3 regions of the Sphingobacterium sp. JUb56 genome follow, and region 1 is predicted to be linked to each of the others. Evidence: riboswitches for the same ligand, from Rfam matches in the RefSeq annotation. Region 1 holds a riboswitch; each other region holds the start of a gene.
The links. Region 1 has a riboswitch for S-adenosylmethionine ahead of FHR29_RS16520 (hypothetical protein). Riboswitches for the same ligand answer to the same signal wherever they lie in the genome.
Positions count from the first base shown of each region.

Region 1 (4,749 bases):
CAAACCTTTTTTTACTAACATATAGCACAGCTTTACTATCTGGTGTCCATTCAAAATCTTCAGAACCGCCAAATGGCATTTGAGGACTATAGAAAGGCTCATCCTGCAATAAATCAATTGCTTCGCCAATCTTACCGTTGTTATAGCTGGCTACAAATGGATGATTGAATTTTCCATTATTGAACGTGTCCCAATGACGGTAGTCAAGATTGTCAAAAACATAAGCGTCAGATTTTGGTAAATCAGGATATTTGTCGGTACTGTGATATTTTTTGATTAAAACTGCTTTGCTAAATAAAATATATTGACCATTTGGAGATAGCTTTACATTTTCTAGATCAGTTTCGCTATGTGTCAGTTGTATAGCTTCACCTTTATATCTATTCTTTTTCCAAAGTTGCCCTTTGAACAAGTAAATGATATCGCCATTTTCTGTAATCTGTACGACAGACTCACCGCCCTTTTCACTTGTTAGAGGAGCTGTGTTACCTGTTTCTAATGATAATGTGTAAAGGTTTTTTTCCGAACTGTTTGTTTCTATAGCATAATTAGAGACACCATATACTAAAGTTTTTCCATCTGTTGAAATTCCTTCTCCAGAAACACGGCCTAATTTCCAAAGTGTCTGCGGATCTAATGGTGCTTTTGCGGTGTTTTCCATATTAAGAACCATTTTGGTTTCTTTGTTTTCCTGAGCTATTGATGCCGAAGCGCATAATAAAATGGAAAGCGTTATTAAAGATTTTTTTTTCATAAAGAATACGAATATGAACAGGCAAGATACAAAATCTACGATCATTTAACATATTAAATAAAGTATTAGAGAAAGAAAACAAGGTGAAGGAATTGTTCAGAATGATGCGATATCACTTTGTGTTAAGCTATTGAAGGAAATTGGTGAAATTATGAAATACGATTGTAACGCATTAAAAAAAAGCATAAAGCGGCATAGCATTGATATTAGTAACTGAAAGTTATACAGAATTAGCTGGATAAAAAAAGTTTCACTCAGTGCTCAAAAAGAAAGGGCTATTTAACCTTTTTAGCGCTGAGTGAATACGCAATTTTAAAGCTGTCTTTGCTCTTATTGGAGAATCGGGATAAGCGTATTTTCCTCTAATCTTACTGCGACATACTTTACGGAAGTAAAACCATCTTCTCTAGAAATGATGTTGGAAAGATCTAGCCCTCTTTTAGAAAAAGTGCTTATGAGCGCAGTGCGGAATGTAGATTTGGAAGAACCCCAACCTTTTTCCGATACCGTATCATTGTTGAGCTGTATCAGTTCGTTGATTGAATAATAACTGAATTTTTCCAGTAAATGTTGATAAAGATTTGGTGTTGACATACAATTTAAAAATTTAAAGGATTAAACCATAAACTGTATCCAGATATTTTTGGTCGAAACCCATATTAATTTACCACCGCGGTTATGTAACTCGGTTGGTATTGCAACGTGCAATTCTGAATACTCTACAAAGTTAGTAGATTTTATTTTGTTTCAAAATTTATTTTAAAATAATTAATTCATGATGAGAATTTTATGAATGATGTCGATTAGATTATTATTTCTTTATAGTGGAAATTATAATAAATATTGGCCTTCTCATCTCGTCTTTCATTTCCGGATAAATTTTTAAAACTTCCTCTGAAGGTTTGGGTTCCGATATTTGTTGAATATCAAAATTAGATTTAATAACTGTGTTGATGATAGTTTCTAAATTTCGATGGTATTTAGTTACCTCGTGTCCAAGAAATCGAGTGTTTCTTTGACCTTCTTCCTGATAATTGTCCATCGGCCAATGCAGACGATTTCCATTTTCATCCTTAAACCAATCCTGTTCAGCTCTTGAAGTAAAAGCAGGGTGCTCCATTGAAAAGACAAAACTTCCTCCTTTTTTAAGAATTTGATTTATTTTCATAAAAACACTTCTTAAATCTTTTAGGTAATGGAATGCAAGTGAACTAATAACGACGTCAAATTCTTCATGGTCAAAATTAATATCCTCGATGGCCATTTTTTTATATTCAATTTCAAAGTTTTTGGAATGCTCTTTTGCTTTATCAATCATTTTTTGAGATAAGTCAATTCCAATTACATTTTTAGCCCCTTTTTGCTTAGCATAAATGCAGTGCCATCCATATCCGCAACCTAGATCAAGCACTTTCTTATTCTGGAAATCAGGTAACATTTTCTGTAAAACATGCCATTCTCCAGCAGCATTTAAACCATCTATAGAACGTTGCATCTTTCCATAGCTTTCAAAGAAGCTAGGATCATCATATTTGTTTTGTTTCATTTTATTATTCGCCGTTTCAAGATAATTTCAAATTTACTGCCAATATTATTTTTATCAAAACTTAGTTGGCTGAACGAGACATAAAAGCATACTTGACGATCCACCCATCAAAAAGGGTGGATAAACCTTTAGTAAGTTACACTGTTATTAATATATTATCTCTTTATTAGGAAAATTAAATTTGATATTGAATTAATTTTTGGTTATTTTTAAACTGTAAAATATATTGTACATAAATGTTTTAATATTTTAATGAAACTAATATTGATTTAATGAAAAAATATCTGCTTTTATTGCTATTTTTTTGCGCACTGCTTATTGTTAGTTGCAAGAAATCAGAAGAAATTGATCCCCTATCAAACATGAGTATCGTGTTTTCTGACAATAATCATCCTGTCAGAGGAAAAGTGAAGTACGACTATAATTTGGACAATTGTGGACAGATCAATCTTATTACGAGCGTAAAGGAGTCTGATGGTACTTATTCACAATTGAAATTAACTTTACTTTCTAATGGAGCATTAGCCAAGGTTCAGTATTTCAAACAAAATTCTTCAGCTGATGGTAACTATTTTGCTCCACATCTTCAGCCAGAGAAATCTTTTCAAATCGCGGATTTTAAATATGAAAAAGCAGGCGGTCGATTATCTTTTTCTTTTAGTGGAAAAGTTTATAAAAACAATGAGCAAGAACGAGTATTGACTGGTAAAGTAGATCTGCACGCCATTAAATATGCACCGTGCGAAGCAATGATCCTTGATGTAATGACAGTGAAACCAGCTTTTAATTTTTTCTCTATGTATTCATCTTCTACTAAATCAACTGTTAATCCAGACAGATCGGACCAGTACAACTATTATACATATGTTGCTCACTCCAATTCTGGTCAATTTATAAGTTTGAAGCTGGAAAGCGATATTTCCAAATTGGTAGGCAAGGAGATTGACTTTGATGACACTAACCCATTATACAGTGTTAAATATTGGGAATATACCGGACTGTTTATGTTGGAGGAATCCTATGGATCCCTTGATCAAAACTGGAAGCGTTTTCAAACGAGGGGTAAATTTACCAGTATCCAAAAAGTATCGGATGAAAGATACAATAAACCGTATTACAAAGGTATAATCGTTATGGATATACTTGATGAAGGCCGTTTAGTGAAAGAAAGCGTCGAATTACCTTTTTATATGTCGTCAATGGACTGAGTAGCTCAATGAAATGTAGCATAGGCCACCTGAATAAATGTGTCTTTTTTAATTACAATGCCTTTGATATTAATCAAGTGCATTTGTGAGGTCCTTCGGATCAAAGTTTATTGTGTTCTAGTTTTTCATTTGATATACGGGCATGTAGTGGAAATGCTTTACCTTGAATATGGAGTGAAGCTGAAGGTGAAATATACCGTAGTAAAACTTCCGTCGGTTAATAACTTATATTAATGTATAAATGATATTTAAGAGTTTATAGAAGTATTTTAGAGTTTAAACCGCGGTAATACAACCTCTCTTTTACTTAGTTATAATTGCGAGATAGTTACTTATATAAACTCATATTTTGTTGTAGCCAATTTTCAAATAAATAAACCATTATGGCAATTTTAAAAGGTGGGATAAATGGACCCTTTTCGGGTAAAGTCGGAAGCATTGTAGGTTATGAATTAAACGGTCAGGCTATTATTCGCTCTCTTCCGAAAGTTGTGAAAAGAGCTCCTAGCGAATTGACGCTTATTAACCGGATGCGTATGAAGGTAGTATCCCAATTTCTGAGACACCTTAAAGCACCGATCGCATTTGGCTATAAAAACGTTGCCCCCAAAGGCAGTCGTATCGGAACTTTTCAATCGGCCCAATCTTATTTATTCCACAATGCAATTGATTATGACACCGAAAATGTGCCCTATGTTAATCCGGAGAAAGTGTTGGTATTTCGAGGTGATATGGTCCCGCCACTCCTTATTAATGTGGAACGTAGGGACAATAAGTTGTATGTCGAATGGAATAAGGCTGCCTGTAAGGGTTATCCTGCTGCAGTCGTTGTGCTCGCTTATGTAATTGAAAAGTCCTGCGCTTGGAATGAAGGAGCAGCAATCTCTACGGATGGAAAAATGTTGTGGGAACATGCGCAATTTTCTATTAAAGAAGATCAGGTCCACATCTATGTCGGTTTCTACGATATGCTGAATGATAAATTCTCAGATTCTGTATATGGAGGATGCGTATAAAAAGTATTCTTTATTTTGTCTATTTTTTGAAATAGGATAAGACAACCAAATTTTTTAGCCTAACTCCAGAAAATATTAAAATAAGCACGAATCTATAAGCATACAACACTGACTATACAATCACCCTAGCGATACACAACAAATAGCCTGCAAGCGCACAAGGACGACACTAGGATGAGCCTAGAATCACACAAGGTCGATTATACTTCCATGCTACATGTGCAC
Region 1 is NZ_JACHWL010000001.1:3,870,311-3,875,059, reverse strand. Features, by position in the region: gene FHR29_RS16525 (S9 family peptidase) at 1-754, opposite strand, end outside; gene FHR29_RS16520 (hypothetical protein) at 1,085-1,348, opposite strand; SAM-I-IV-variant riboswitch at 1,384-1,477, opposite strand; gene FHR29_RS16515 (bifunctional 2-polyprenyl-6-hydroxyphenol methylase/3-demethylubiquinol 3-O-methyltransferase UbiG) at 1,566-2,300, opposite strand; gene FHR29_RS16510 (hypothetical protein) at 2,573-3,508, shown strand; gene FHR29_RS16505 (DUF6266 family protein) at 3,892-4,524, shown strand.

Region 2 (4,749 bases), 2.6 Mb from region 1:
GAACTGATAAACTTAGGAATAACATAAAGAACCACTTTATTTTGATCTATTTCTCGAGCAGTAGGGATCAATTTGATCTTGAAATTTTTCTCTTTTGCAAAGCGAATATCTTGTGCTCCTAATTTATCAATACCGATATTGAAAACATCGTCAGGATTTACATTGATACCATAAGCATGAGCAGCGACGATCGTTAATTTGTATTTAGGGTCAAAACCACCGACATCTAATGTAGGATCAGTTTCAGCAAAACCTAATTCCTGCGCTTCTTTTAGTGCATCTGCATAAGGTTGATTTTCGTTGAAGACTTTAGACAATATAAAATTAGAGGAGCCATTAAAAATACCGGTCACGGCATGTAATAATTCATTGTCATAATACTCTTCTAAATTGCGGATAATTGGAATACTTCCGCATACTGCACCTTCATATAGTAGACTTGTTCCGTATTCTTGTTGTATTGCCGCTAATTCTTCTAAATGCGTGGCAATCATTTTCTTATTTGCAGAAACAACGTTTTTTCCAGATTTTAATGCACGAACAGTCAGTGCGTAAGCCGCATCAGCATCATCGATCAATTCTACTACGGTATTGATTTCAGGGTCACCAAGAATAGCCTCAGCATCTGTTGTGAATAATTCAGCAGGTAATGATCTTTTTTTGTCAGCGTTCTTGATGACAAATTTTTTAATTTCTAAATTTAAGTTTTTAGTCTTGATAATGTCGTACAATCCTTGTCCTACAACCCCAAATCCAAACATTCCAATCGTTAATTTCTTACTCATAGTTTTTTTTACGCTTTTATATAATAGTGCTATCTGAAATTATTTAATTTTATCGAAGGCCTGTTGTAAATCTGCTTTGATATCGTCAATATGTTCGATACCGACAGATAGGCGTAATAATCCTACAAATACACCTGCAGCTTTTTGAGCTTCTTCACTCAGTTGTTGATGTGTAGTCGCCGCAGGGTGTATGATCAATGATTTCGTATCACCCACATTTGCGAGATGACTTATTAGCTCTAAGCTATCGATAAAAGCATCGGCTTTTGTCACGTCACCTTTTATTTGAAATGAAAGAACAGCACCATATCCATTTTTTAAATACTTTTGTGCATTTGCATAGCTAGGAGAGCTTTTTAACCCTGGATAATTCACTTTTTCCACTTGCGGATGGGCTTCTAACCATTTCGCAATTTCTAATGTGTTGTCTACATGACGCTGAACACGAAGTGATAATGTTTCTAGGCCCTGGATTAATTGGAATGAATTGAAGGGTGAAATAGCTGGTCCAAAATCACGTAGTCCTTCAACACGTGCGCGGATTGCAAATTGAATGTTTCCAAATGGGCCATTAACGCCAAAAACATCTGAAAAAACTAATCCATGGTATCCTTCTGAAGGTTCAGAAAACTGTTTGAATTTACCATTTCCCCAGTTGTACGTACCGCCATCAACGATGACACCACCAATACTTGTTCCGTGGCCACCAATCCATTTTGTTGCAGACTCTACAACTACAGAAGCGCCGTGTTCAAGAGGTTTAAATAGATATCCACCAGCTCCAAAAGTATTGTCTACGATAAGTGGTAAGTCATGTTTTCTAGCAACAGCTGCTATCTTATCAAAATCTGGAATATCGTAACTTGGGTTTCCAATTGTTTCTAGGTATAAAGCTTTTGTGTTCTCATCGATTAGTGATTCAAACTCCTCGGCTGTTGTTTCTTTAGTAAAACGTACTTCAATACCAATTCTTTTAAATGCTACTTTAAATTGATTATATGTACCACCGTATACATTACTGCTGGAAACAAAATTTTCACCAGCTTCTACGATATTATTTAATGCAATGAATTGTGCCGCCTGTCCAGAAGCGACTGCTACAGCGGCGATACCACCTTCCAATGCAGCAATACGTTTCTCAAATACATCTGTTGTTGGATTCATCAGACGTGTATAGATGTTTCCAAATTGTTTTAAAGCAAATAAATTCGCTCCATGTTCTGCATTTTCAAATACGTATGAACTGGTTTGGTATATAGGTACTGCACGCGCTCCAGTTGTTGGATCGGCAACTTGACCAGCATGCACTTGAAGTGTTTCGAATTTTAAATTTTTATTTGTAGACATTGTAGTTATAATTAATTAGTTGAAGATTCGTTAATAAAAAATAGGGGTGAGATTGTGCACATGGATATGTACTTGAAATCAATAAATTTTAAAAAAGATTGATTAACAAGAAAACGTAAACATGTGCAAAAGCATTCGCATCTGTTTTGATGGAATATTTGTATCTGTTACGTTGGTGCTAGAATTTACCTTCTTGTTTTGTTGTAATGTTATTATCATTTGTCGTTTCATTTATATCCTCCAAAGCAATATTACTTTGGACAGGAATTGGCACCTTTTCAAACGTATTTTGAAGGTTGCCAGTGGGTCATTGAGCCAGTCTCTCGCCACTTCTTTATAAATCAAGACCTGATTAAGAGGTGTTGATTAGATGTATTTCTATTTGAACTACGTTGCAAATATATGCCTTGCTTTTTACAAACCAAAATATTTTATGCTATTTCTTAGAAAATACTTCTAATTCTACTCGTAATTGATCGTAAGCTCTCACTATTATGTAAGTATTGGTAGTTAATGGGGGCAGCATTTATTTATTCCGATATGTTTATACGTCGTGGATGAAATCCATATCAGTAATTGAAAGCAATATAACCGAAGCATACGGTGTTAAACAAACAACGGCAGAGCGATGATCCTGTGATCTTTTTTTATAAAAAAGAAAATAGGAACCTTGCGAGTTCCTATGCTTTCTTCCCATTACTTTGTATGAAACAATAATTCGCCTTTGCCAGTTGGAGCAAGTGGGTTTTATTTAATAATACGTTTAATCTTATTTGATTTTTTAATCAATTTGTGTAATTGAGTGTAATTTTCATTTTGGATGGCATCTTTTAAAGCCTGCAGCTGCTTGATGTTTTCCTCTAACACTTCGAGTACATTAACTCTGTTCTGTTTGAAAATAGGTGTCCACATATCCGGTGAGCTTTTTGCTAAGCGTACCGTTGATTCAAAACCAGATCCTGCCAATTCAAATATTCGACCCTGCGATTTCTCTTTCTCTAAAACAGTTAGCGCTAGAGCAAAAGAAGTCAGGTGAGAAATATGGGAAACATAGGCTGTGTGTGTATCATGCTCCTCTGCAGTCATAAATGACGTCCGCATTTCCAGTTGTTCGGTAATGGAATCTGTTAATTCGAACGCATCTTCATCAGATTTAAATGCCTCAACGTAAACCATCATTTTATCTTTAAACAAATTTGGTAATGCTGCTTCGGGGCCTGAATATTCGGTACCAGCCATTGGATGGGCGGCAACATAGCGGCCACGATTAGGGTGTTCCGAGATTAACTGTAAAATATTTAGTTTGGTAGAGCCCATGTCAATGATGACTTGATCTTTTACGAGATCCAATAATTTGGGCGCTAATGTGATTATCGCATCAACTGGAGCTGTGAGAATGATCACTTTACATTTTTCTAAAGCTTCCTCTAATGTTGCCTTTTGATCAATGAAGCCTATTTGCAATGCTTTCGTTAGATTAGCATCGCTTTTGTCAACACCAAAAACCTGATCACAGAATTTTTTTTCTTTTAGTTTCATGGCGACGGAGCCACCAATTAAACCGACGCCAATAATGGCTATATTCATCATGTTATTTCAATCTTAATTCGTTTGTTTTGCTTGTTCTATTCTAGCAATTGCTTCTTTTAATACTTCAACTGAGGCACATAAACTTATTCTAATATAGCTGTTTCCAGCACTTCCGAATATACCTCCGGGAGTAATAAAGACACGTGATAGATCTAACACCTCATCACTTAACGTGTAGCCTGATTCGTAATTATCTGGAATTTTGGCCCACACAAATAAACCGACCTGATTCTTTTTATATGTACAGCCCAACAGGTTCATGATTTCGAAAACCAACTGTCTTCTTTCGTGATAGATTGCATTTAAATCTTGATACCATGTTTGATCCAACTGCAATGCCTTGGCCGCTGCTAATTGAGCTGGTAAGAACATTCCCGAATCCATGTTGCTTTTAAAACGTAATACTTCATTGATCCGTGCCTCTGCGCCCACTAACATACCGATTCGCCATCCGGCCATATTGGAGGATTTGCTTAATGAATTAAGTTCCAAGGCAACATCTTTTGCACCTTCAATAGACATAATGCTTTTAGGGCTGTCTGTCAAGATAAAACTATAAGGATTGTCGTGGCAGATTAAAATATGGTTTGCCTTTGCAAAAGCAATCAATTCAAGATAAAATCCTTCGTTTGCACTCGAACCAGTTGGCATATGAGGGTAGTTGATCCACATTAATTTTACTTTTGATAAATCGTTTTCAGAAAGCTTTTTAAGATCAGGTAACCAATCTGTTTCTTCAGATAAATCATAGGTAATTGCCGTGGCTCCACTTAGCCGTACTGCTGCCGCATATGCTGGATATCCCGGATTTGGTATTAAAACCTCATCACCTTCTTGTAAGTAAGTCATGCAAATGTGAACAATACCTTCCTTAGAGCCTATTAAAGGTAAAATTTCTGTATTTGGATTGAATGTTGCCTGATAATAACGTTGATACCAATCTGCAATTGCTTGCCTCAAAACAGGTGAACCTTTATAGTTCTGATAGCCATGTACATTGGTTTTAGCCGCTTCTGTCGTCAAGGTC
Region 2 is NZ_JACHWL010000001.1:1,247,875-1,252,623, forward strand. Features, by position in the region: gene FHR29_RS05010 (homoserine dehydrogenase) at 1-785, opposite strand, end outside; gene FHR29_RS05015 (O-acetylhomoserine aminocarboxypropyltransferase/cysteine synthase family protein) at 825-2,132, opposite strand; SAM riboswitch class I at 2,361-2,475, opposite strand; gene FHR29_RS05020 (prephenate dehydrogenase) at 2,880-3,722, opposite strand; gene FHR29_RS05025 (pyridoxal phosphate-dependent aminotransferase) at 3,735-4,749, opposite strand, start outside.
Region 2: linked by a shared signal. The riboswitch ahead of FHR29_RS05015 (O-acetylhomoserine aminocarboxypropyltransferase/cysteine synthase family protein) and the one ahead of FHR29_RS16520 (hypothetical protein) in region 1 are both predicted to bind S-adenosylmethionine.

Region 3 (4,749 bases), 560 kb from region 1:
GACGATCCAAACTTAGGAGATTTATTAAAAGATTATTTAGAGCTTAAAGGGAAATTTGATGTCACCTTATGTACAGATGGTGAAGAAGCTGTCAATCAATTTCGTAAGAGCAGTTATGATCTTTGCATTTTAGACGTCATGATGCCCAAGAAAGATGGCTTTACAGTAGGCCGAGAAATCAGGAAAATAAATACAACAACCCCCATCATATTTGCTACTGCAAAAGGTATGATGGAAGATAAAACAGAAGCATTTGAACTTGGTGGCGATGATTATATCACAAAACCATTTCGAGTGGAAGAATTGCTCCTTCGCATAAATGCATTGCTTAAGCGTGTTGTAAGAGAGAAAGATGATCAGGTTGTAAGCGATAAATTTGAGATTGGAGAGTACTTCTTCGATTATACAAGTCAACAAATTGCGCATAAAGGTGTGCAACAAAAACTATCAACGAAAGAAGCGGAATTATTACGTCTACTTTGTCTAAAAAAGAATGATGTACTGACTCGAGAAGAAGCCCTTTTAAAAATTTGGCATGATGACAATTATTTTACAGGCCGGAGTATGGACGTTTTCTTAAGCAAATTGAGAAAATACCTACGAGATGATCCCAAAGTTGAAATTGTCAATGTACATGGAAAAGGCTATAAATTATTGGTTAGCTAATACACAATTACTAGAATAATAAAGAGATGTTAAAAACATCTCTTTTTGTTTATCTTGCAACAATGAAACTATCAATTCCATTTTTTTTAATCCTTTCAATCTTTTGCTCTTCTACATCGCTTTATGCGCAAAAAGATACTTTACAAAATGATAATCAAGATTTTGAAACCAATGCTAAGCCAATAAATTATAAGCAATTAATAGTTCCTGCGGCTTTAATGACTTACGGAGTAATCTCATTAAATAGCCCATACCTCAAACATAAGGATCAACAAATAAACAATTCAATTAATAATGATCCGTCCAAAACTTTTAAACTTGATAATGTTAGTGTTTTCATTCCTTCTGCCGCTGTCTTTGGGCTTGACTTACTCGGAATACCAAGTAAGCACAATTTAAAACAACGCTTAGTGGTAAGTTCGATTGCCCATGCAATCACCTTATCAGCAGTATATACCATAAAAAAAACGACACCTACTTGGAGACCTGATCGCGCAGATCAAGAATCTTTTCCTTCAGGACATACTGCTGTACCTTTTACCGGTGCAGAAATTCTATGGCAAGAATATAAAGATCAATCCATTTGGTATGGTATTGCAGGCTATACAATTGCGGCGGGAACAGGTTACCTGAGAATGTATAATCATAAACATTGGTTTTCTGACGTCGCTATGGGAGCTGGTATTGGTATTATGGGAACAAAAATTGCATACTGGCTATTACCATTATTTGATAAACACTTGCAATCAAAAAAAACAAGTTACCTAACGATGGCAACACCGTTTTACAATGGAAAACAAATTGGTTTGTCTGCTAATTTCCAATTTTAAACCTTGGTTTATTATCATTTTTATATAAAAGTTACAAAATATTTGTTTTTATAAAACTAATTCCGATATTTACAGCGCTTATAGAGAAAGGCAGAGGGAATAGACCCAATGAAGCCTTAGCAACCTGTCGATTGACAAGGTGCTACATTCTACCCCATCAAAAAGTGGGAATGATAAGCTAGACACAAAATATATCTTGTGCCCTCCTCTCTAAAAGCAATCAAAAAATTTAGTAAATAGATTCAAGAATTTTTGATCGTTTTTTATTTCGAATAAAAAAAATCTTTCTAATTTCTTGCTTCGTTAAGGTTGAACAAATAAAATAATTTTATATTTATGTTACTAACGAACAACTTAGGTTACCCACGTGTAGGTGCCTTCCGCGAGTTGAAAAAGGCCAATGAAGCATATTGGGCTAAAAAAATCAGCGCGCAAGAATTATTGCAGGCTGGACTGAAAATCCGTGAAGGCAACTGGAAAACTCAAAAAGATGCTGGCATCGATTTGATTCCTTCCAATGATTTTTCATTTTATGACCAAGTTTTAGACTTGACATTAACTGTAGGTGCAATCCCTGCACAATATCAATCACTTTTAAATAACGAAGATAAAGGATACAATTTGGACCTTTACTTTGCAATGGCGCGTGGTTTCCAGCAAGATGGCGTTGACGTAACGGCAATGGAAATGACAAAATGGTTTGATACCAACTACCATTACATCGTACCTGAATTCGTGAAAAATCAAGAATTCAAATTGACTTCAGAGAAATTCTTAAATGAATATAATGAAGCAAAATCTTTAGGTATTGAAACGAAGCCTGTGTTAATTGGCCCGATCTCATACTTATTATTAGGTAAAGAAAAAGAATCTGGTTTCAACCGTATCGATTTAATCAATAAGTTGGTTCCTGTATATGAAGAAATCTTAACTAAATTGGCTACCGCTGGTGCAAAATATGTACAAATTGATGAGCCATTTTTAGCTTTAGATATTGATGATGCAACACGTGCTTTATACACTAGTGTATTCACTAAATTAGCTGCTGCTGCTCAAGACATCAAAATTATTGTAACGACTTATTTCGAGGCTTTACGTGACAACGAAGAAACAGCTCTAAACTTACCAGTTTACGCAGTTCATGTTGATTTAGTAAGAGGTGAAAACCAACTCGACACTATATTAGCCAAAGTTCCGGCTTCATTAACACTTTCTTTGGGTGTAGTTGAAGGTCGCAACATTTGGAAAAATGATTACGTAAAATCTTTAGCACAAATCAAAAAAGCTGTTGATGCTTTAGGCAAAGACCGTGTATTAGTAGGACCTTCGAGTTCATTATTACACGTACCTTTCGATTTAGACAATGAAGATAATGAAGAGTCATTGCCTAAAGAAGTTAAAAATTGGTTGGCATTTGCTAAGCAAAAATTAGCAGAGGTAAAAGATTTAGCGATCTTAGCTGAAGGCGAAGTAGATGCAAAAACAGCTGAGCGTTTCGAAGCCAATAAGGCTGCTGCGGAAGACCGTCGTACATCTTCTTTAATCCACAAGCCTGAAGTTAAAGAACGTACAGCAAATATCACTGATGATGATGCTAAACGTACATCTACTTTCTTAGCTCGTAAAGAAGCACAACAAGCGAAATTTAATCTTCCAGCATTTCCAACAACGACAATTGGTTCATTCCCACAAACTAAAGATGTTCGTAAATGGAGAGCTGATTTGAAAAAAGGCGCAATTTCTCAAGAACAATACGATAAAGAAATCGCAGAAGAGACAGAAAGAACAATCCGTCTTCAGGAGCAATTGGATATCGACGTATTAGTTCATGGTGAATTCGAACGTAATGACATGGTTGAGTACTTCGGAGAGCAATTAGCAGGTTATGCCTTCACTAAAAACGGATGGGTTCAATCATATGGTTCACGTTGTGTAAAACCTCCAGTTATTTATGGTGATGTTTACCGTCCTGCTGATATGACCGTACGTTGGTCTTCATACGCTCAAACCCTGACAAACCGTCCAGTAAAAGGAATGTTAACGGGGCCGGTTACGATCTTACAATGGTCATTCGTACGTAACGATCAACCACGCTCTACAACAACTTACCAAATTGCATTAGCGATTTTAGATGAAGTACAAGCTTTAGAAAAAGCAGGTATTAAAATTATCCAAATCGATGAGCCTGCAATTCGTGAAGGTCTGCCATTACGTAAAGCTGATCACCAACAATATTTAGATTGGGCTGTACGTTCATTCCGAGTTTCATCATCGAATGTAGATGACGATACACAGATTCACACCCATATGTGTTACTCTGAGTTCAACGATATCATTGAAGATATTGCTGCAATGGATGCTGATGTAATTACTATCGAGACTTCACGTTCGCAAATGGAATTATTAGATGCATTTGCTGCAGATTTTAAATATCCAAACGATATTGGACCAGGTGTATATGACATTCACTCTCCTCGTGTACCGAGTACAGAAGAGATGGTTGAATTATTACGTAAAGCAAAAGCGGTAGTTCCAGCTGAACAACTTTGGGTAAATCCTGACTGTGGTTTAAAAACACGTGCTTGGCCAGAGACTAAAGCTGCCTTAGAAGCTATGGTTGAAGCTGCTAAAATCTTGCGAGCTGAATAAGTTTAGATTTTTAGAATTATAAATATAAAAGATCCTGAAGTTAAATCACTTCAGGATTTTTTTTTGTAAAAAAATAATAGTTTCTATTTAATACTTTAATATAGAAAGTTTAAATTTACCCTAATCAAAAAAGTGTATATCATGAAAACTTTCACTTGTCTTTTATACTTTCTGTTTTTTGTATCAATCTATACCTTTGCACAAGAGGGCTATCCCACTCCACCATTCAAATCAAACACTCTTTTTTATATACAACATAGCGAAGGTCATAACACCTATGTTTATGAAGCAAATATGAGTGATAAACAGCATTTCAATAACAAGAATCCTATCAATAACTATCGGATTTTATATGATAAAGGAGGAGAAATTAAACCTTTAACTGGTATCCAACAAAAATTTGCCTACGGTATTATAACAAAAGAACTAGGCAATAATACATTTGAGTTTGAGATTGTGTCTTACAAAAATCAACCCTTATATCTCAAGATGGATAAAGCAGGAAAGCCTTATGTGGAAACCACATTAAATGGTCACAAATTTAATCTCCATCGTATTTTCATCAAACAAAAAGAGGGAACTTCAGGCTTAGGGACGCAAGTTG
Region 3 is NZ_JACHWL010000001.1:4,427,158-4,431,906, forward strand. Features, by position in the region: gene FHR29_RS18865 (response regulator transcription factor) at 1-666, shown strand, start outside; gene FHR29_RS18870 (phosphatase PAP2 family protein) at 729-1,496, shown strand; SAM riboswitch class I at 1,572-1,676, shown strand; gene metE (5-methyltetrahydropteroyltriglutamate--homocysteine S-methyltransferase) at 1,833-4,145, shown strand; gene FHR29_RS18880 (DUF4833 domain-containing protein) at 4,287-4,749, shown strand, end outside.
Region 3: linked by a shared signal. The riboswitch ahead of metE (5-methyltetrahydropteroyltriglutamate--homocysteine S-methyltransferase) and the one ahead of FHR29_RS16520 (hypothetical protein) in region 1 are both predicted to bind S-adenosylmethionine.